4 regions of the Escherichia sp. E4742 genome follow, and region 2 is predicted to be linked to each of the others. Evidence: predicted binding sites of a transcription regulator. Region 2 holds the regulator's gene; each other region holds the start of a gene.
What was found. The regulator PhoB, encoded in region 2, activates phosphate uptake and scavenging genes when phosphate is short. The targets are predictions, from matches to a motif close to CTGTCATAAAACTGNCNNAT.

Region 1 (5,028 bases), 1.7 Mb from region 2:
CCTGCTGGTGCTGGGTTACGGCGGCTTTTACGCCATCGGCGCTTACACCTTTGCGCTGCTCAATCACTATTACGGCCTGGGCTTCTGGACCTGTCTGCCGATTGCTGGGTTAATGGCAGCGGCGGCGGGTTTCCTGCTCGGCTTCCCGGTGCTGCGTCTGCGCGGTGATTATCTGGCGATCGTTACCCTCGGTTTCGGCGAAATTGTGCGCATATTGTTGCTCAATAACACCGAAATTACCGGTGGTCCGAACGGTATCAGTCAGATCCCGAAACCGACCTTCTTCGGCCTTGAGTTTAGCCGTACCGCCCGTGAAGGTGGCTGGGACACCTTCAGTAATTTCTTTGGCCTGAAATACGATCCCTCCGATCGCGTCATTTTCCTCTACCTGGTGGCGTTGCTTTTGGTGGTGTTTTCTTTGTTCGTCATTAACCGCCTGCTACGGATGCCGCTGGGTCGCGCGTGGGAAGCGTTGCGTGAAGACGAGATCGCCTGCCGTTCGCTGGGCTTAAGCCCGCGTCGTATCAAGCTGACCGCTTTTACCATCAGTGCCGCGTTTGCCGGTTTTGCCGGAACGCTGTTCGCGGCGCGTCAGGGCTTTGTCAGCCCGGAATCCTTCACCTTTGCCGAATCAGCTTTTGTACTGGCGATAGTGGTGCTCGGCGGTATGGGCTCGCAATTCGCAGTGATTCTGGCGGCTGTTCTGCTGGTGGTGTCGCGCGAGTTGATGCGTGATTTCAATGAATACAGCATGTTAATGCTCGGTGGTTTGATGGTGCTGATGATGATCTGGCGTCCGCAGGGCTTGCTGCCCATGACGCGCCCGCAACTCAAGCTGAAAAACGGCGAAACGAAAGGAGAGCAGGCATGAATCAGCCATTATTATCTGTTAACGGCCTGATGATGCGCTTCGGCGGCCTGCTGGCGGTGAACAACGTCAATCTCGAGCTGTACCCGCAGGAGATCGTCTCGTTAATCGGCCCTAACGGTGCCGGAAAAACCACGGTCTTCAATTGCCTGACCGGATTCTACAAACCCACTGGCGGCACCATTTTACTGCGCGATCAGCACCTGGAAGGTTTGCCCGGTCAGCAAATTGCCCGCATGGGCGTGGTGCGCACCTTCCAGCATGTGCGTCTGTTCCGTGAAATGACGGTGATTGAAAACCTGCTGGTGGCGCAGCATCAGCAACTGAAAACCGGGCTGTTCTCCGGCCTGTTGAAAACGCCCTCTTTCCGTCGCGCCCAGAGTGAGGCGCTCGACCGCGCTGCAACCTGGCTTGAGCGCATTGGTTTGCTGGAACACGCTAACCGTCAGGCGAGTAACCTGGCCTACGGTGACCAGCGCCGTCTGGAGATCGCCCGCTGCATGGTGACGCAGCCGGAGATTTTAATGCTCGACGAACCGGCAGCAGGTCTTAACCCGAAAGAGACGAAAGAGCTGGATGAGCTGATTGCCGAACTGCGTAACCATCACAACACCACTATCTTGTTGATTGAACACGATATGAAGCTGGTGATGGGGATTTCAGACAGAATTTACGTGGTCAATCAGGGTACGCCACTAGCAAACGGCACGCCGGAGCAAATCCGTAATAACCCGGACGTGATCCGTGCCTATTTAGGTGAGGCATAAGATGGAAAAAGTCATGTTGTCTTTTGACAAAGTCAGCGCCCACTACGGCAAAATCCAGGCGCTGCATGAGGTGAGCCTGCATATCAATCAGGGCGAAATTGTTACGCTGATTGGCGCGAACGGCGCAGGGAAAACCACCTTGCTCGGCACGTTATGCGGCGACCCGCGCGCCACCAGCGGGCGAATTGTGTTTGATGATAAAGACATTACCGACTGGCAGACGGCGAAAATCATGCGCGAAGCAGTGGCGATTGTCCCGGAAGGACGTCGCGTCTTCTCGCGAATGACGGTGGAAGAGAACCTGGCAATGGGCGGCTTCTTTGCCGAACGTGACCAGTTTCAGGAGCGCATAAAGTGGGTGTATGAGCTGTTCCCGCGTCTGCATGAGCGCCGTATTCAGCGGGCAGGTACTATGTCCGGTGGTGAACAGCAGATGCTGGCGATTGGTCGTGCGCTGATGAGCAATCCGCGTTTGCTACTGCTTGATGAGCCATCGCTCGGACTGGCACCAATAATCATCCAGCAAATTTTCGACACCATCGAGCAACTGCGCGAGCAGGGGATGACCATCTTCCTCGTCGAGCAGAACGCCAACCAGGCGCTAAAGCTCGCTGATCGCGGCTACGTGCTGGAAAACGGTCATGTGGTGCTCTCCGATACCGGCGACGCACTACTGGCGAATGAAGCAGTGAGGAGTGCGTATTTAGGCGGGTAATAACACGTTGATTGATAAGGAGTCAAAAGACCCCTTCGAGACAGGTGTAAATGTAAAAATGCCTGATGCGCTGCGCTTATCAGGCCTACTGGGTGAGTTGCAATATATTAAATTTGCACGATCTTGTAGGCCAGATAAGGCGTTTACGCCGCATCCAGCATGAAACGATGAGCACATTATCTACAATCTGTAGATTTTGGCACAGACCTTCTATTTTTCCCGCTTATCCGTGTCCCATCTCCCATTTTCCCTCACCCACGCCGTCACTGCCTTGTCATCTTTCTGACACCTTACTATCTTACAAATGTAACAAAAAAGTTATTTTTCTGTAATTCGAGCATGTCATGTTACCCCGCGAGCATAAAACGCGTGAATTCGCGCATTCGGTACAACAAGAGAGATAAACGATGAAACCGTTACATTATACAGCTTCAGCACTGGCGCTCGGACTGGCGTTAATGGGCAATGCGCAGGCAGTGACAACTATTCCCTTCTGGCATTCTATGGAAGGGGAACTGGGTAAAGAGGTTGATTCTCTGGCTCAACGTTTTAACGCCGAAAACCCGGATTACAAAATTGTACCGACCTATAAAGGCAACTACGAACAGAATTTAAGTGCGGGGATTGCCGCATTTCGTACCGGCAACGCTCCGGCTATTTTGCAGGTTTATGAAGTTGGCACCGCCACCATGATGGCGTCGAAAGCCATTAAACCGGTGTATGACGTGTTTAAAGAGGCGGGGATTCAATTCGATGAGTCTCAGTTTGTGCCGACGGTTTCAGGTTACTACTCCGATAGCAAAACGGGCCACTTACTCTCCCAGCCGTTCAACAGCTCGACTCCCATTCTCTATTACAACAAAGACGCCTTCAAGAAAGCTGGGTTAGACCCGGAACAGCCGCCGAAAACCTGGCAGGATCTGGCTGACTATGCCGCGAAACTGAAAGCCTCCGGCATGAAGTGTGGCTACGCCAGCGGCTGGCAGGGCTGGATCCAACTGGAAAACTTTAGCGCCTGGAACGGTCTGCCGTTTGCCAGCAAAAACAACGGCTTTGACGGCACAGACGCGGTGCTTGAGTTCAACAAGCCGGAGCAGGTGAAACACATCGCCATGCTCGAAGAGATGAACAAGAAGGGCGATTTCAGCTACGTCGGGCGTAAGGATGAATCCACCGAGAAGTTCTATAACGGTGATTGCGCAATGACGACTGCCTCTTCTGGTTCTCTTGCCAACATTCGCGAGTACGCCAAATTCAACTACGGCGTAGGGATGATGCCTTACGACGCCGATGCGAAAGATGCGCCACAAAACGCCATTATCGGCGGAGCCAGCCTGTGGGTAATGCAGGGCAAAGATAAAGAAACGTATACCGGTGTGGCGAAGTTCCTCGACTTCCTCGCCAGGCCAGAAAACGCTGCTGAGTGGCATCAGAAAACCGGTTATCTGCCAATCACCAAAGCGGCGTATGACCTGACGCGTGAGCAGGGCTTTTACGAGAAAAACCCAGGGGCGGATACCGCGACGCGTCAGATGCTGAACAAGCCGCCGTTGCCGTTCACCAAAGGGCTGCGTCTGGGCAACATGCCGCAGATCCGCGTGATTGTGGATGAAGAGCTGGAGAGCGTGTGGACCGGTAAGAAGACGCCACAGCAGGCGCTGGATACCGCCGTTGAGCGTGGGAATCAGTTGCTGCGCCGCTTTGAGAAATCGACGAAGTCTTAACCAGTGAAATGTCGGGTGCGCTTCGCTTATCCGACCTGCCATCGTGTGTAGGCAGAATAAGCGAAGCGTATCCGGCACAGTTCAGGAATTAACCGTAATGTCATCATCCCGTCCGGTGTTTCGCTCGCGCTGGCTGCCTTATTTGCTGGTCGCGCCGCAGCTCATCATCACCGTTATCTTTTTTATCTGGCCTGCGGGCGAGGCGTTGTGGTACTCGCTACAAAGCGTCGATCCGTTTGGTTTTTCCAGCCAGTTTGTCGGCCTGGATAACTTCGTCACGCTGTTCCATGACAGCTATTATCTCGACTCCTTCTGGACGACGATAAAATTCAGCACCTTTGTCACCGTCAGCGGTTTGCTGGTGTCGCTGTTCTTTGCGGCGCTGGTGGAGTACATCGTGCGCGGCAGCCGTTTCTATCAAACCTTAATGCTGCTGCCTTACGCCGTGGCTCCCGCCGTTGCCGCCGTATTGTGGATATTTTTGTTTAACCCTGGTCGCGGGCTGATCACCCATTTTCTCGCCGAGTTCGGCTACGACTGGAACCACGCGCAAAACAGCGGTCAGGCGATGTTCCTGGTGGTGTTTGCCTCGGTGTGGAAGCAAATCAGCTACAACTTCCTGTTCTTCTATGCCGCGCTGCAATCCATTCCCCGTTCGTTGATCGAAGCTGCAGCCATCGACGGCGCAGGGCCGATTCGCCGCTTCTTTAAGATTGCGCTGCCGCTTATCGCCCCAGTGAGTTTTTTCCTGCTGGTGGTGAACCTGGTGTACGCCTTCTTCGATACCTTCCCGGTGATCGACGCCGCCACGTCCGGTGGACCCGTTCAGGCTACCACGACGCTGATTTATAAGATCTACCGCGAAGGCTTTACCGGACTGGATCTGGCTTCGTCTGCCGCGCAGTCGGTAGTGTTGATGTTCCTCGTCATCGTGCTGACGGTGGTGCAGTTCCG
Region 2 (5,028 bases):
AGATCATTTTGTGATTGCGAAACGTTAGAGAGGCGCGGGGTTTCGTGATACAGCGCCAGACAAATGGCGTCCAGCAGGGTGGTTTTCCCCGCACCGGTTGGGCCGGTAATGGCAAACAGCCCGTTGCTGGCGAACGGCTCGCGGGTGAAATCAATCTTCCATTCGCCTTTTAATGAGTTCAGGTTTTTCAGGCGCAGGCTGAGAATTTTCATGCTTCGTGTTCTCCGGCGAGGGTCTGCAACGTCGTGGCGAAAAGATTCTGTAGACGTTGCTGCTGCGATTCATCCAGTTCTTCTAGTGCCAGACGGCGATTGAACACCTCTTCGACGCTGAGTTCGCTGAGGGTTTCACGCTGTTGGCTGGCTAACACACGCTCGCGCTGTTCACGACTCCGGCGTACCAGCAATACTTCGACTGGCAGTGATTCGGTTAATACCTGAATCTTGCGTTGAATATCATGCAGATACTCATCAGTAGTGATTTCGATATCCAGCCAGACAGGTGGTTCTTGTGATACATCGCGCCACTGTTCCAGCTGTTCGGTAATCGACGCCAGATCTCCTTTCAGCACTGCCATCGGTTGCGTTACCGGTACGTTCAGGTTTTCCACGCTCTCTAATTTGCCGTTTGAAAATGTCACCAGATGGACATATTTACTCTTACCGCATTCATCAAAACTCAGTGGAATGGGGGAGCCGCAATAGCGAACATGTTCCATGCCACCAATAATCTGCGCGCGGTGAATATGCCCGAGCGCGATGTAGTCGGCTGGCGGAAAGTTTTGTGCCGGAAACGCGTCCAGCGTGCCAATATAAATGTCACGCACGGCGTCACTTTTACTGGCACCCACGGTCGTTAAATGTCCCGTGGCGATGATGGGCAGAGGCTGATCGCCGCGCAGCTTGCAGGCATCGGCATAGTGTTGTTGATAATAATCAGTAATAGCTGCCAGCAAATGCTGCTGTTTTTCAATACCGTTAAGCCCCGCCTGGCTGGTAATAATGTCACGCGGGCGTAAAAAAGGAATGGGGCACAGCACTGCGCCTGGCGTCCCGTCGCGATGAGGCAAGATTTGCGGCGCATGTCCGGCGCTGGCGACCACGGTAGTATTGAGGAACGCCATGATATCGCGCGATTCATTCAGCGTGGCGACTGAATCATGGTTTCCCGCCAGTACCACCAGATGACAGCCCGTTTGCTGTAAATTGACAACAAAACGGTTGTATAACGTACGGGCGTAACTGGGCGGCGAACCGGTATCGAAAACATCACCGGCAACAATAATCGCATCCACCTGATGGGTTTGTGCTGTCTCCAGCAGCCAGTCAAGAAAAGCCTGATGCTCAGCTTCGCGGCTTTTACTGTAGAAGTTCTGGCCGAGATGCCAGTCTGAAGTGTGAAGGATGCGCATAACGATTCTCTGGCGAAAAAGCATGGGCGCGATTATACCCAAACAGGTGCGCTATTTGCTTTTTTCTGCACCACGGAAATCAATAACCTGAAGGGATGTGCGACGTGCTTTTCATAAATCTGTCATAAATCTGACGCATAATGACGTCGCATTAATGATCGCAATCTATTTATTACAACAGGGCAAATCATGGCGAGACGTATTCTGGTCGTAGAAGATGAAGCTCCAATTCGCGAAATGGTCTGCTTCGTGCTCGAGCAAAATGGCTTCCAGCCGGTCGAAGCGGAAGATTATGACAGTGCTGTGAATCAACTGAATGAACCCTGGCCGGATTTAATTCTCCTCGACTGGATGTTACCCGGCGGCTCCGGTATCCAGTTCATCAAACATCTCAAGCGTGAGTCGATGACCCGTGATATTCCGGTTGTGATGTTGACCGCCAGAGGGGAAGAAGAAGATCGCGTGCGCGGCCTTGAAACCGGTGCGGATGACTATATCACCAAGCCGTTTTCGCCGAAGGAGCTGGTGGCGCGAATCAAAGCGGTAATGCGCCGTATATCGCCGATGGCGGTGGAAGAGGTGATTGAGATGCAGGGGCTAAGTCTCGACCCGACATCTCACCGGGTGATGGCGGGCGAAGAACCGCTGGAGATGGGGCCAACTGAATTTAAACTGCTGCACTTTTTTATGACGCATCCCGAGCGCGTGTACAGTCGCGAGCAACTGTTAAATCACGTCTGGGGAACCAACGTATATGTGGAAGACCGCACGGTCGATGTCCACATTCGCCGCCTGCGTAAAGCACTGGAACCGGGTGGGCATGACCGCATGGTGCAGACCGTGCGCGGTACAGGATATCGTTTTTCAACCCGCTTTTAACGCCTTGCTCATCGGACGCAGAGCAAGGCTTATGATTTCATAACTGGAGTATCTTACGTGCTGGAACGGCTGTCGTGGAAAAGGCTGGTGCTGGAGCTGCTACTTTGCTGCATCCCGGCTTTCATCCTGGGTGCATTTTTTGGTTACCTGCCCTGGTTTTTGCTGGCATCGGTAACAGGACTGCTTATCTGGCATTTCTGGAATTTATTGCGCCTTTCGTGGTGGCTGTGGGTGGATCGCAGTATGACGCCGCCACCGGGGCGTGGTAGCTGGGAACCGCTGCTGTACGGTTTACACCAGATGCAACTGCGTAATAAAAAACGCCGCCGCGAGCTGGGTAATCTTATCAAACGCTTTCGTAGCGGCGCGGAGTCGCTACCCGATGCGGTGGTGCTGACCACGGAAGAGGGCGGTATTTTCTGGTGTAACGGTCTGGCGCAACAAATTCTTGGTCTGCGCTGGCCGGAAGATAACGGGCAGAACATCCTTAACCTGCTGCGTTATCCGGAGTTTACGCAATATCTGAAAACGCGTGATTTTTCTCGCCCACTCAATCTGGTGCTCAACACCGGGCGGCATCTGGAAATTCGCGTCATGCCTTATACCCATAAACAGCTGCTGATGGTGGCGCGAGATGTCACGCAAATGCATCAACTGGAAGGGGCGCGGCGCAACTTTTTCGCCAACGTAAGCCATGAGTTACGCACGCCATTGACCGTGTTACAGGGTTACCTGGAGATGATGGATGAGCAACCGCTGGAAGGAGCGGTACGCGAAAAAGCGTTGCACACCATGCGTGAGCAGACTCAGCGGATGGAAGGGCTGGTGAAGCAGTTGCTGACCTTGTCGAAAATTGAAGCCGCGCCGACGCAGTTGCTGAATGAGAAGGTTGATGTGCCGATGATGCTGCGCGTCGTTGAGCGGGAAGCCCAGACGCTGAGCCAGCAAAAACAGACATTTACCTTTGAGATTGATAACGGCCTCAAAGTGTCTGGCAGCGAAGACCAGTTACGCAGTGCGATTTCGAATCTGGTCTATAACGCCGTGAATCATACGCCGGAAGGTACGCATATCACCGTACGCTGGCAGCGAGTGCCGCACGGTGCCGAATTTAGTGTTGAAGATAATGGACCGGGCATCGCACCGGAGCATATTCCGCGCCTGACCGAGCGTTTTTATCGCGTTGATAAAGCGCGTTCCCGACAAACTGGCGGTAGCGGGTTGGGGTTAGCGATCGTGAAGCATGCGGTAAATCATCATGAAAGCCGGCTCAATATTGAAAGTACGGTGGGCAAAGGTACGCGTTTCAGTTTTGTTCTGCCGGAACGTTTAATTGCCAAAAATAGCGATTAATCCGCCTTTGTCATTTTTTGTTGCCATAAGCCAGCCGATGCTGGCTTTTTTTCTTTGCAGTCAAAAAACGGGCGCTGAATTTTACAATGTCTGGTGATTTTTTGTTCGCATGATAAGCCATATCTTTTTCACGGAAATAGTGTTTTATACTGGTTGGAGATTTCTTATCGCTATATACCTCTGGTTTTTAGATCCCTCCTTGCTTTAAAACGTTATAAGCGTTTAAATTGCGCTTCAGGTGCTGTCATACTGACTGCATTCACGCGGTAAATCGAAAAACTATTCTTCGCCGCGCCTGGTTGGGAGTATTTCCCGCTAAAATTGTTTAAATATACCGCTGTATCATCCCCAGGGATTGGCACAAAATTTAACGTTACAACACCACATCCACAGGCAGTATGATTTATGACCCATCAGTTAAGATCGCGCGATATCATCGCTCTGGGCTTTATGACATTTGCGTTGTTCGTTGGCGCAGGTAACATTATTTTCCCTCCTATGGTCGGCTTGCAGGCAGGCGAACACGTCTGGACTGCGGCATTCGGCTTCCTCATTACTGCCGTTGGTCTGCCGGTATTAACGGTAGTGGCGCTGGCGAAAGTTGGCGGCGGCGTTGACAGTCTGAGCACACCAATCGGTAAAGTCGCAGGCGTGCTGCTGGCTACGGTCTGCTACCTGGCGGTAGGGCCGCTGTTTGCAACACCGCGTACGGCAACTGTCTCCTTTGAAGTGGGCATTGCGCCGCTGACGGGTGACTCCGCACTGCCGCTGTTTATCTACAGCCTGGTCTATTTCGCTATCGTTATTCTGGTTTCGCTCTATCCGGGCAAGCTGCTGGATACCGTGGGCAACTTCCTTGCGCCGCTGAAAATTATCGCGCTGGTCATCCTGTCTGTTGCGGCGATTGTCTGGCCAGCGGGCTCGATTAGCTCGGCAACTGAGGCTTATCAAAACGCTGCGTTTTCGAACGGTTTTGTCAATGGCTACCTGACGATGGATACGCTGGGCGCGATGGTGTTTGGTATCGTTATTGTTAACGCGGCGCGTTCTCGCGGCGTTACCGAAGCGCGTCTGCTGACCCGTTATACCGTCTGGGCCGGCCTGATGGCAGGCGTTGGTTTGACTCTGCTGTACCTGGCGCTGTTCCGTCTGGGTTCAGACAGCGCGTCGCTGGTTGATCAATCCGCGAACGGTGCCGCTATTCTGCATGCTTACGTTCAGCACACCTTTGGCGGCGGCGGTAGCTTCCTGCTGGCGGCGTTAATCTTCATCGCTTGTCTGGTCACGGCGGTTGGTCTGACCTGCGCTTGTGCGGAATTCTTCGCCCAATACATCCCGCTCTCATATCGTACGCTGGTGTTTATCCTCGGCGGCTTCTCGATGGT
Region 3 (5,028 bases), 1.3 Mb from region 2:
CATTACCGCCGCAATGTAAGGAATGATCATGATGGCGAGGATCACGCCTGCCGCGAGGATACCGATACCAAATGCCGGGCCAGAGAACAGCGCGCCGACAATCGGGATATTCGACATGATATTGCCGACCGGCTCCTGGAAGTAAACGGCGAACAGCGGCGCAAAGATAAACAGGCCCCACATGCCGTAAACGATACTTGGAATGGCTGCCAGCAGCTCAATGGCGATACCCAGCGGGCGCTTCAGCCAGCCAGGCGCAAGCTCGGTCAGGAACAGGGCGATACCGAAACTCACCGGGACGGCGATCAGCAGCGCGATAAACGAAGTCACCAACGTACCGTAGATCGGTACCAGCGCCCCGTAGATATCGTTCGGTGCATCCCACTCTTTGGTCCACAGGAAAGCCAGACCAAATTTCTGAATGCTCGGCCAGGAGGAGATGATCAGAGAGACAATAATGCCACCCAACATCAATAGCACAATCAGCGCCGCCAGTTTTACCAGCACGCTGAAAATTATGTCGCCCTTTTTACCCGGTGGGTTAAAAGCAGGCTTGGTTGCAGCCATAAGTTACTCTTCAGTTAAACGCGTTTACAAAGTCATTTTGTAATGCCGGATGCGGCGTAAAACACCGTACCCGGCCTGGAGTTTTATTAGTACAGCGGCTTACCGCTACTGTCTTTAATATTGGTCTTCCACGCAGCGCGAACCTGTTCAACTACGCTATCCGGCAGGCTGGCGTAATCCAGGTCGTTCGCCTGTTTAGCCCCGGTTTTGTACGCCCAGTCGAAGAATTTCAGCACTTCTGTGCCTTGTTCTGGTTTCTTCTGATCTTTGTGGATCAGAATGAACGTGGTAGAGGTGATAGGCCACGCATCTTCGCCTTTCTGGTTAGTCAGATCCTGAGCGAATGTTTTGCTCCAGTCTGCGCCTTTTGCAGCGTTAGCGAAGTTTTCTTCGGTCGGTGCAACAGGTTTACCGTCCGCTGAAATAAGTTTGGTATAAGCGAGGTTATTTTGCTTGGCATACGCATATTCAACGTAACCAATTGCCCCCGGCAGACGCTGAACGAACGCAGCAATACCGTCGTTACCTTTACCACCCAGACCGATCGGCCATTTTACGGTAGAGCCAGTGCCGACGTTGTTTTTCCACTCTTCGTTCACTTTCGCCAGGTAACTGGTGAAGACGAAGGAAGTACCGGAGCCATCTGCGCGGCGCACTACGGCAATGTTCTGTGAAGGCAGTTTCAGCCCCGGATTCAGTTTGGCGATGGCTTCGTCATCCCACTTCTTGATTTTGCCCAGGTAGATGTCGCCGAGCGTTTTACCATCCAGCACCAGTTCGCCAGACTTCAGCCCCGGAATGTTAACCGCCAGCACCACGCCGCCAATCACGGTCGGGAACTGGAACAGACCTTCCTGAGCCAGTTTTTCGTCAGACAGCGGCGCGTCTGAAGCACCGAAATCAACGGTATTGGCGATAATCTGTTTTACGCCACCGGAAGAACCGATACCCTGGTAGTTAACTTTATTACCGGTTTCTTTCTGGTAAGTGTCAGCCCATTTGGCATACACCGGCGCAGGGAAGGTTGCACCTGCACCTGTCAGGCTTGCTTCTGCAAACACAGAGAAAGCACTCATCGATAAGGTCGCGGCGACAACAATTGCGACGGTGGTACGCATAACTTTCATAATGTCTCCTGGGAGGATTCATAAAGCATTGTTTGTTGGCTACGAGAAGCAAAATAAAACAAACAGGTGACAGTTATATGTAAGGAATATGACAGTTTTATGACAAGCGGGATTATCTTTTTACTTATTGATTTATATTGTCTTTTTTATGATGACTTAATCATCAAAAGCAGAATCATTGAGCAAATATGACAACGACTGTCATCAACAATCGTTGTCTGTGAAATTAATTTGAAAATTCAAAGGTTAGCGTAGCCGTTGCACTGAATGGCGTTGGTTGTGGTCTTGTACCTGTGGCGCTGGCAGGTGCGCTTGAAAATAAAAGATGACCTTCTTTTTCGCCAAAAGATGAAGCAGTAAAGTCAGGTTCCATAACACCGCCATGCACGTCTACTTCTTGATCGTATTTATCATACACTTTGATGGCAACATCTGGATTTGTTGTCTGAATCATTGATGTATCGGAACCTACGGCATTAGCATTCAATAAAACATTGATTTGGTTCCATGAATAGACTCCACCAGTACATTTTATATCAGCATTCATCGTGATTTTTCTGTTGCGTAGTGATGAGCCTGCTGTAGAAGAAAACTCAGAGGCAGGGATTTTCTTAAAATCAAATATAATGACCTGATCAGAGTTTATCTCACATGTTTGTGGTGCAGTTATATCACCGGATATATATACATTGACAATCGGTTGAGAATAATCAACAGGTGTATCCCGGCTAATAGTTCCAAACAATCTGGCTATCAAGGTGTCGGGGATAATTGTCTTGCCAACAAAAGGTTTTTTAACGTAAAAATAAATTTTTGAATCTGTGCCGCTTATTATATTCAATGGTTCTACACGATTACATAAATAATCTATTTCAGCACCATCACCAGCATCATTTTCTACATATTCGAATGGAGCATTGTGATATCCTTTATTAAGGACATAAAAAGAGATCCCAACATCAAGGTAGCTATTTAAGTTATAATAATTAAGACCTGAGTGAGCTCCCGCTGGAAGCAGAGCATTATTTATTTCAGCGGTATAATAAACACTTTCAAATTTCCCCACTGTTCCTGTATCACAATGACAATGCCCCATAAAGGAATCATTGTTATTGACGTCTTTTTCAAAAATTTCACCCGTGGCATTTTGAAACCCAACTATCTGATAATTTGGGAACCTTAATCTAGTGGTATGAGTACCACCATCAGCCGTACAAATACCATTCGGAGCCGCCGATACGTCGAGACATGTCAAGGCAACAATCGTTCCGATCACCCATATAACAATATATTTTATATAATATTCTTTTAATGACATATAGCATCCTGTTGAATTAATCCTGCATCACCTTCTGATTCATTTACTATATAGTCAACCGTACAGTTTTTAGCTGCACTGTCTCCCCATACTATTTTTATTTTTCCCTGCTCAGATAAACCAGAAAGATAGAGTTCACCGTTATCACCCACAATACCTACCGAACCACTGTCAACTGAAGCCATTGCACCAAAAGGGACTGGTTTGCCATTATCTTGTAAAAGAGTAAAAAATACTCTTGAGCCGATATGCGTTAAAAATTCAGCTTTTACCACTGCACCACGTGTTGGTACAATATTTACTACAGAGTTATCCAACTCGACATTTTCATTCAAAAAATAACTATTGCTAATAGCAATACGGTTTTCACTGTAGGGACTAAGTTGTGTTTTGACGGTAAACCCACGCCAGTCAGTTGCCACGCCTGTGGTATTTTCAACATCAAGACCAGACGCGCCAGGTACCTTAATAAGAGCAACGGTGTCCCCAAGTTCCTGGCTAAAAGTAATACCTTCGCTATGTGCCAATATTCCCCCCCTGGCACCATAATTTAAACGCTGTACATTACGGTCATAATTATAACTGCTATTGACTGAGCCATACGTTCCATCATAGGTCAGCGCAAGACTGCCACCTGCAGTGTCATCATCACTGGTGTATGATTGCGTCAAATTATAGGAGAGATTGTTTCTTTCCAGCATAGTGCCACTCAAGCCAACCTGATGGGAGCTATTGGAATAATCATTTTGGGTAACTGAATACGTCGCAAATGAATTATTTAGCCAACCCGATAAAGGAACAGAAAGCGACAACATATAAATTTGTTCGTTGTCATTATCCTTAGTATTATTGCTTCCATATCGACTGGAAGACATATCAGAGTAACTCCATGACATATTCCATGATATGCTATTCCAGCTGTTGCTATAACCAAATTGAATTAAACGTTCAATATTATTCGTATGCCAATATTCCTGACGACTCAATGTCAAATAAACATTTCCGTATCCTTGTTCAAAGGATTGCGTTAATGTACCTTCAACTCGACTACGTCTGTTTCCTGTTTGCCAAAAATCATCCTGATTATTATATCTCGAAGACCATTCATCCAGAGTGTAATAACCTTCTGTAGAATAACGGTAACCAACAAGACGGATGCTCGTATCGGTATCATTAAAGAATTTAGAATAAAGAAATCGGTATGATTGTCCGGTTTCATTTTCGGCATCGTCGAACTGCGCTTGTGCATGTGTTACATCAAGAGATACTGCACCAAAACGCCCTAAATCTTTACCGATACCCAGAGCAAAAGAAGAATAATCTTCAGCAAGTTGAGCACCGCTATACAGGGTAATCCCTTTTGACAAACCATGGATGACCTGTGCCTGCATTACACCCGGTTTATGGTGTTCATCATTGCGTAATTCACCAATACTAAAATCAATATCCGTTTGCCCTTCACGCTTAAGAACAGCTAAAGAAGCATAAGGCTGAGTAAAATGTTGTTCAGTACCATCTTCTTCTTTAATGGTTATATCGAGATCGCCACCGGAACTGACGGTATTGAGATCGGTTATTGCAAAAGCGCCCTGCGGGACAGCAGTCTGATAAATAATATAATTATTCTGCCGGATAATAACTGTAGCATTAGTTTTAGCAATGCCGTGCACTACAGGAGAAAAACTGTTTTGGCTTACCGGTAACATATCGTTATCCGTATATAACCGAACACCTCTAATTTGAGTACTATCAAATATATCGCTTGCAGTCCATGTATCACCTAACATAATTTGGCTACGTAATGAAGGAATATTACGCTGTAACCACGTATTAATTGAGTGGTACTCCGCATCGCCATTTGTTATGTTTAATGTACTGTAATTACGCAGTCGCCATGCACCAATGTTCAATCCATTGCGTATATTGAGGTAGTTACTATCCTCCGCACTGTAATCTGCTTTTAATGTATGACTACCTGAAAAATCATAGTTCACCATCAACGCATTAATACCTTCA
Region 4 (5,028 bases), 410 kb from region 2:
GTTGATCTGATGGCCATTGACGATCAGGGACATGAAGTTTACGGCGAGGTCAACATCGACCAGCTAACTACGCCGATTCAGGAACTACTTTTAACCCCCAACGTACCTGCCACCCGTGAAGCGGTGCTGGCAATCAATGAGGCTGACTTGATAATTATCGGGCCAGGCAGTTTTTATACCAGCCTGATGCCAATTCTGCTGCTTGAGGAAATGGCTCAGGCACTACGCCGCACTCCAGCCCCGATGGTTTATATTGGCAATTTGGGAAGAGAATTAAGCCTGCCTGCAGCGAATCTGAAGCTTGAAAACAAGCTGGCGATTATGGAGCAGTATGTCGGTAAAAAGGTGATTGATGCGGTGATTGTCGGGCCGAAGGTCGATGTTTCTACAGTTAACGACAGATTAGTCATTCAGGACGTACTGGAGGCCAGCGATATTCCCTATCGTCATGACCGCCAGTTGTTACATAACGCGCTGGAAAAAGCATTACAGGCTTTAGGTTAACGTGAAGCCGAAAGAAAATTCCGGCTTCCTATTGAAAACAAAGTACACGTTGTTCATGCCGGATGCGGCGTGAACGCCTTATCCGGCCTACAAACCGCGCAAATTCAATATATTGCAGAGAAAATGTAGGCCGGATAAGCGTAACGCATCAGGCAATTTTGCTTTTGCCATCTCTCTTCTTCGTTATCCTGTCACGAAGCCGCAATAAACAACTCACGCAGCTGATGCAACTGGTCACGAATTTGCGCCGCCTCTTCGAACTCCAGATTTTGCGCGTGTTGCATCATCAGCCCTTCCAGTTCATGGATTTTCTGCTGCAACGCTTTAGGCGACATATCCATCGGTACATTATCCGGCTCAACAATCGGGCGCGATTTTCCTCTGCCCTTCGCTTTGGTTTTGGCAATGTTCTGCCCCAGCGCCAGGATATCGACCACTTTCTTGTTCAAGCCTTGCGGCGTAATGCCGTGTTCCTCGTTGTACTTCTGCTGTTTCTCGCGGCGACGTTCGGTTTCGCCAATCGCTTTCGCCATTGATGGGGTGATCTTATCGCCGTAGAGAATCGCTTTACCGTTGACGTTACGCGCCGCGCGACCAATGGTCTGAATCAATGAACGTTCGGAACGCAGGAAGCCTTCTTTGTCAGCGTCGAGGATCGCCACCAGTGAAACTTCTGGCATATCCAGACCTTCGCGCAGTAAGTTGATCCCGACCAGCACATCAAACTCGCCCAAGCGCAAGTCGCGGATAATTTCCATACGCTCGACGGTGTCGATATCCGAGTGAAGATAACGCACGCGTTCACCGTGTTCTTCCAGATATTCGGTGAGATCTTCCGCCATCCGCTTAGTCAACGTCGTGACCAGTACGCGTTCGTTAATTGCCGCCCGCAGGCGAATTTCTGAAAGAAGATCATCAACCTGAGTCGCTACCGGGCGCACTTCGATAATCGGGTCCAGCAGCCCTGTTGGACGCACGACCTGATCCACCACATCGCCACCGGATTTCTCCAGCTCGTAATTACCGGGTGTTGCAGAAACATAGATGGTTTGCGGCGCTAATGCTTCGAACTCTTCAAATTTCAGCGGACGGTTATCCAGCGCCGAGGGCAAGCGGAAACCATACTCCACCAGCGTCTCTTTACGCGCCCGGTCGCCTCGATACATGCCGCCAATTTGCGGAATAGTCACGTGGGATTCATCGACCACCAACAGACCATCGGCGGGGAGATAATCAAACAGCGTCGGCGGTGGCTCACCGGGTCCACGACCGGAAAGAAAGCGCGAATAGTTTTCAATGCCTGAGCAATAACCCAGCTCGTTCATCATCTCCAGATCAAACTGGGTACGCTGAGTCAGGCGTTGTTCTTCCAGCAGCTTGTTATTTGCCAGCAGCACTCTGCGCCGATCGGCCAGCTCTTCTTTGATCTCTTCCATTGCCTGCACAATACGCTCACGCGGGGTGACGTAGTGTGTTTTCGGATAGATGGTAAAGCGGGGGACGGTTGAGATAATCTGCCCTGTTAACGGATCGAAAAGCGACAACCGCTCTACCTCTTCGTCGAACAATTCAACACGTAGCGCAACGTCGTCGGACTCCGCCGGAAAAATATCAATCACTTCCCCGCGAACACGGAAAGTCCCGCGCTGGAACGCCTGGTCGTTGCGGGTGTATTGCAGTTCCGCCAGGCGACGCAGAATCGCGCGCTGATCGATAATCATGCCAACCGTCAGATGCAGCATCATCTTAAGATATAAATCCGGATCGCCCAGACCGTAGATGGCTGAAACAGAGGCGACCACCACTACATCGCGCCGCTCCAGCAAAGCTTTAGTCGCTGAAAGCCGCATCTGTTCAATATGTTCGTTTACCGAGGCATCTTTTTCAATGAAGGTGTCCGAGCTCGGCACATAGGCTTCCGGTTGATAGTAGTCGTAGTAAGAGACGAAGTATTCCACCGCATTTTCCGGGAAAAACTCTTTCATCTCGCCGTACAACTGGGCTGCCAGCGTTTTGTTGGGCGCCAGCACCATCGTCGGGCGCTGAAGGTCGGCAATAACGTTAGCAATGGTAAATGTTTTCCCGGAGCCCGTTACGCCGAGTAGAGTCTGGTGAGCCAGGCCATCTTCAAGCCCTTCTTCGAGGCGTCGAATTGCCTCAGGCTGATCGCCAGAAGGTTTAAAAGAGGAATTCAGTTTGAACGGTTTACTCATGAGTCGCTACCTGAAGGAGTGGGCGGGCAGGTATGTAATTTTACTCGTCGTGTTTAATAATGCCAACAAATTATACTGGATAAAAAAACAGTTTCACGCCACATTATTTCTATTACACCGTCAACGAAGGTATCAATCATGAGCATAATTTGCTCAGTGACGAGATAAAACTCCAGGCTTGCGGGGTTATCCCCAAAGCAACGGCTTTTTTAACAATTGTCAAGATGGCTGATGACGGATTTATGGCAAGAGATGTCACTTTCATGACTGCCATTGCTTTTATATAATTAATTGAAAAATAACAAATATTCCATCAAGCCTTCTTTCGCGTCAATTCGCGTGCAAGCCGCGTATTCTCTCGCTTGCATCGCGTTTTCTAACTCTAATGCACATGGTTATCCACAGGAATAGTGGATAACTGCCTGCAGCCCGTATGCCCTGCCGCCTGGGCAATTCCCACACTAACCGCATATTGTGGGGGTAAATATTTTTTCTCGATTCTTTTAAAATTTAATTGGTTGAATTGCAGGCAGCAGACGACGCGATCTCGCTCGCAATTTAACCAAATATATTGCTACAACAATGCGGTGAGATTGAGGTACTTTCCGGTTAGCGCGTTTTCAGGAGGTTCATCAAGCCATGGGATCTCCCCAAGCAACGGTGCGGAAATCATCCGCTTGAGCGTGGCCATATATTCAGCGTGACGTTTGCCCGGTGGAGTGACATCGTTCGCTACCCACCCTGCAAGGGTAAGTCCGGCTTGCTGTACAGCCTGTGCGGTCAGCATCGCGTGATTAATACAACCGAGTTTCACGCCCACAACCAGTATCACTGGCAGTTGTTCTTGCGTTACCCAATCCGCGAAAGTGAAAGACTCAGAAAGCGGCGTAAACCAGCCTCCTGCACCTTCTACCAGTACCCAGTTTGCCTGCTGTGCCAGCGCGTGTAACCCGGTGCTCATAACCACGGGGTCGATGGGTCTGCCCTCTTGCGCGCTGATGATGTGCGGCGAGGTCGGTTCTGCGAAGGTGTAAGGGTTTACCGTGGCGTAATCCAGTTGCAGGCTACTGTTGCGTTGCAACGCCAGTGCGTCGCTATTACGTAAGCCTTCTACTGTCATTTCGCTGCCGGAGGCAACAGGTTTGTAACCTGCCGTCCGGTAGCCTGCAGCCTTTGCGGCTTGTAAAAGTGCGCAGCTGGCGACGGTTTTCCCTACTTCGGTATCCGTTCCGGTAACAAAATAACGTTTACTCACGAGCAATCACTCCCCAAAAAAGATGATACGTCAGAGGATATCGCCCCTGTTGTTGCGGCCAGGCTAGTTGCAATCGCTGCAACTGCGAACGCGTTAATATTCGCTGGTCGCGCCCTTCATGAAGATGCGTGGCACCGATGCCTTTCAGCGAACGCATGGCACTGAGCGCATCATCAAACCACAGTGTGACGGGCTGAATATGCTGTTGATAATGCAAGCCTTTCAGCGACTGTTCGATTTCATCTGGCGGTAAAAAACGATTGGCATGAGGCCGTTCGTCTACCGCCTGCCACACCTGATGCAGTTCGGGTAACGATCCCTGCGCCAGCGTGGTAAACGCGACCATGCCTCCGGGGCGCACCACCCGATACAGCTCGCGGAGTGCCGTGGATAAAGTACCGCACCACTGCACCGCGAGATTGCTCCATGCAAGATCGAACGTCGCAGTCGCTAACGGCAGGGATTCGATATCTCCTGCCAGATAATGATCTGCGGCATCTTGTTGGCGTGCCTGTGCAAGCATAAGTGGCGAGAGGTCTAAGGCCGTCACCTGTGCATTACGTTCGCGCCAGTGGCGGCTCATCCAGCCAGGTCCACAGCCAGCGTCCAGCACACGGGGGTATTTCCGCTGCGGGAGCATAGCCAGTAAGGTATCGGCACTCTGGCGCTGTAGCTCTGCGTGTTGTTCATAGTGTGCGGCTGCCCGACCAAATGCCGCCGCAATGGCTTGTTTATTGACCGTTGCCATGCAGCACCTCCAGCAGGCGGTCGATATCCTGTGTTTCATGTGCCGCAGTCAACGTCAGGCGCAGTCGCGCAGTGCCGACGGGTACGGTTGGCGGGCGAATCGCCGTGACCCAGCAGCCTTGCTGGCGCAGTTTTTCTGCCAGTTGTAACGCACGGCTGTTATCACCGACGATTAATGGCTGGATGGCGCTGCATGAATCCGCAAGAGTAAACGGCAAACCCTGCACTCCGGCACGAAAACGCGTAATGAGTGCCGCCAGTTTTTCGCGCCGTGCATCACCCTCATCACTGCGAATGACCGCCAGCGAC

Region 1: a site for PhoB is predicted at 2,622-2,641, ahead of ugpB (sn-glycerol-3-phosphate ABC transporter substrate-binding protein UgpB). Genes of this name have one in related genera too.
Region 3: a site for PhoB is predicted at 1,781-1,800, ahead of pstS (phosphate ABC transporter substrate-binding protein PstS). Genes of this name have one in related genera too.
Region 4: a site for PhoB is predicted at 2,968-2,987, ahead of uvrB (excinuclease ABC subunit UvrB). Genes of this name have one in related genera too.

The regions. Positions count from the first base shown of each region.
Region 1 is NZ_CP040443.1:1,688,634-1,693,661, reverse strand. It holds gene livM (branched chain amino acid ABC transporter permease LivM) at 1-871, shown strand, start outside; gene livG (high-affinity branched-chain amino acid ABC transporter ATP-binding protein LivG) at 868-1,635, shown strand; gene livF (high-affinity branched-chain amino acid ABC transporter ATP-binding protein LivF) at 1,637-2,350, shown strand; gene ugpB (sn-glycerol-3-phosphate ABC transporter substrate-binding protein UgpB) at 2,758-4,074, shown strand; gene ugpA (sn-glycerol-3-phosphate ABC transporter permease UgpA) at 4,172-5,028, shown strand, end outside.
Region 2 is NZ_CP040443.1:3,412,184-3,417,211, forward strand. It holds gene sbcC (exonuclease subunit SbcC) at 1-212, opposite strand, end outside; gene sbcD (exonuclease subunit SbcD) at 209-1,411, opposite strand; gene phoB (phosphate response regulator transcription factor PhoB) at 1,601-2,290, shown strand; gene phoR (phosphate regulon sensor histidine kinase PhoR) at 2,348-3,643, shown strand; gene brnQ (branched-chain amino acid transporter carrier protein BrnQ) at 4,049-5,028, shown strand, end outside.
Region 3 is NZ_CP040443.1:2,066,915-2,071,942, reverse strand. It holds gene pstC (phosphate ABC transporter permease PstC) at 1-567, opposite strand, end outside; gene pstS (phosphate ABC transporter substrate-binding protein PstS) at 654-1,694, opposite strand; gene FEM44_RS10050 (fimbrial protein) at 1,921-3,012, opposite strand; gene FEM44_RS10045 (fimbria/pilus outer membrane usher protein) at 3,003-5,028, opposite strand, start outside.
Region 4 is NZ_CP040443.1:3,820,484-3,825,511, reverse strand. It holds gene yvcK (uridine diphosphate-N-acetylglucosamine-binding protein YvcK) at 1-504, shown strand, start outside; gene uvrB (excinuclease ABC subunit UvrB) at 696-2,717, opposite strand; gene bioD (dethiobiotin synthase) at 3,292-3,972, opposite strand; gene bioC (malonyl-ACP O-methyltransferase BioC) at 3,965-4,720, opposite strand; gene bioF (8-amino-7-oxononanoate synthase) at 4,704-5,028, opposite strand, start outside.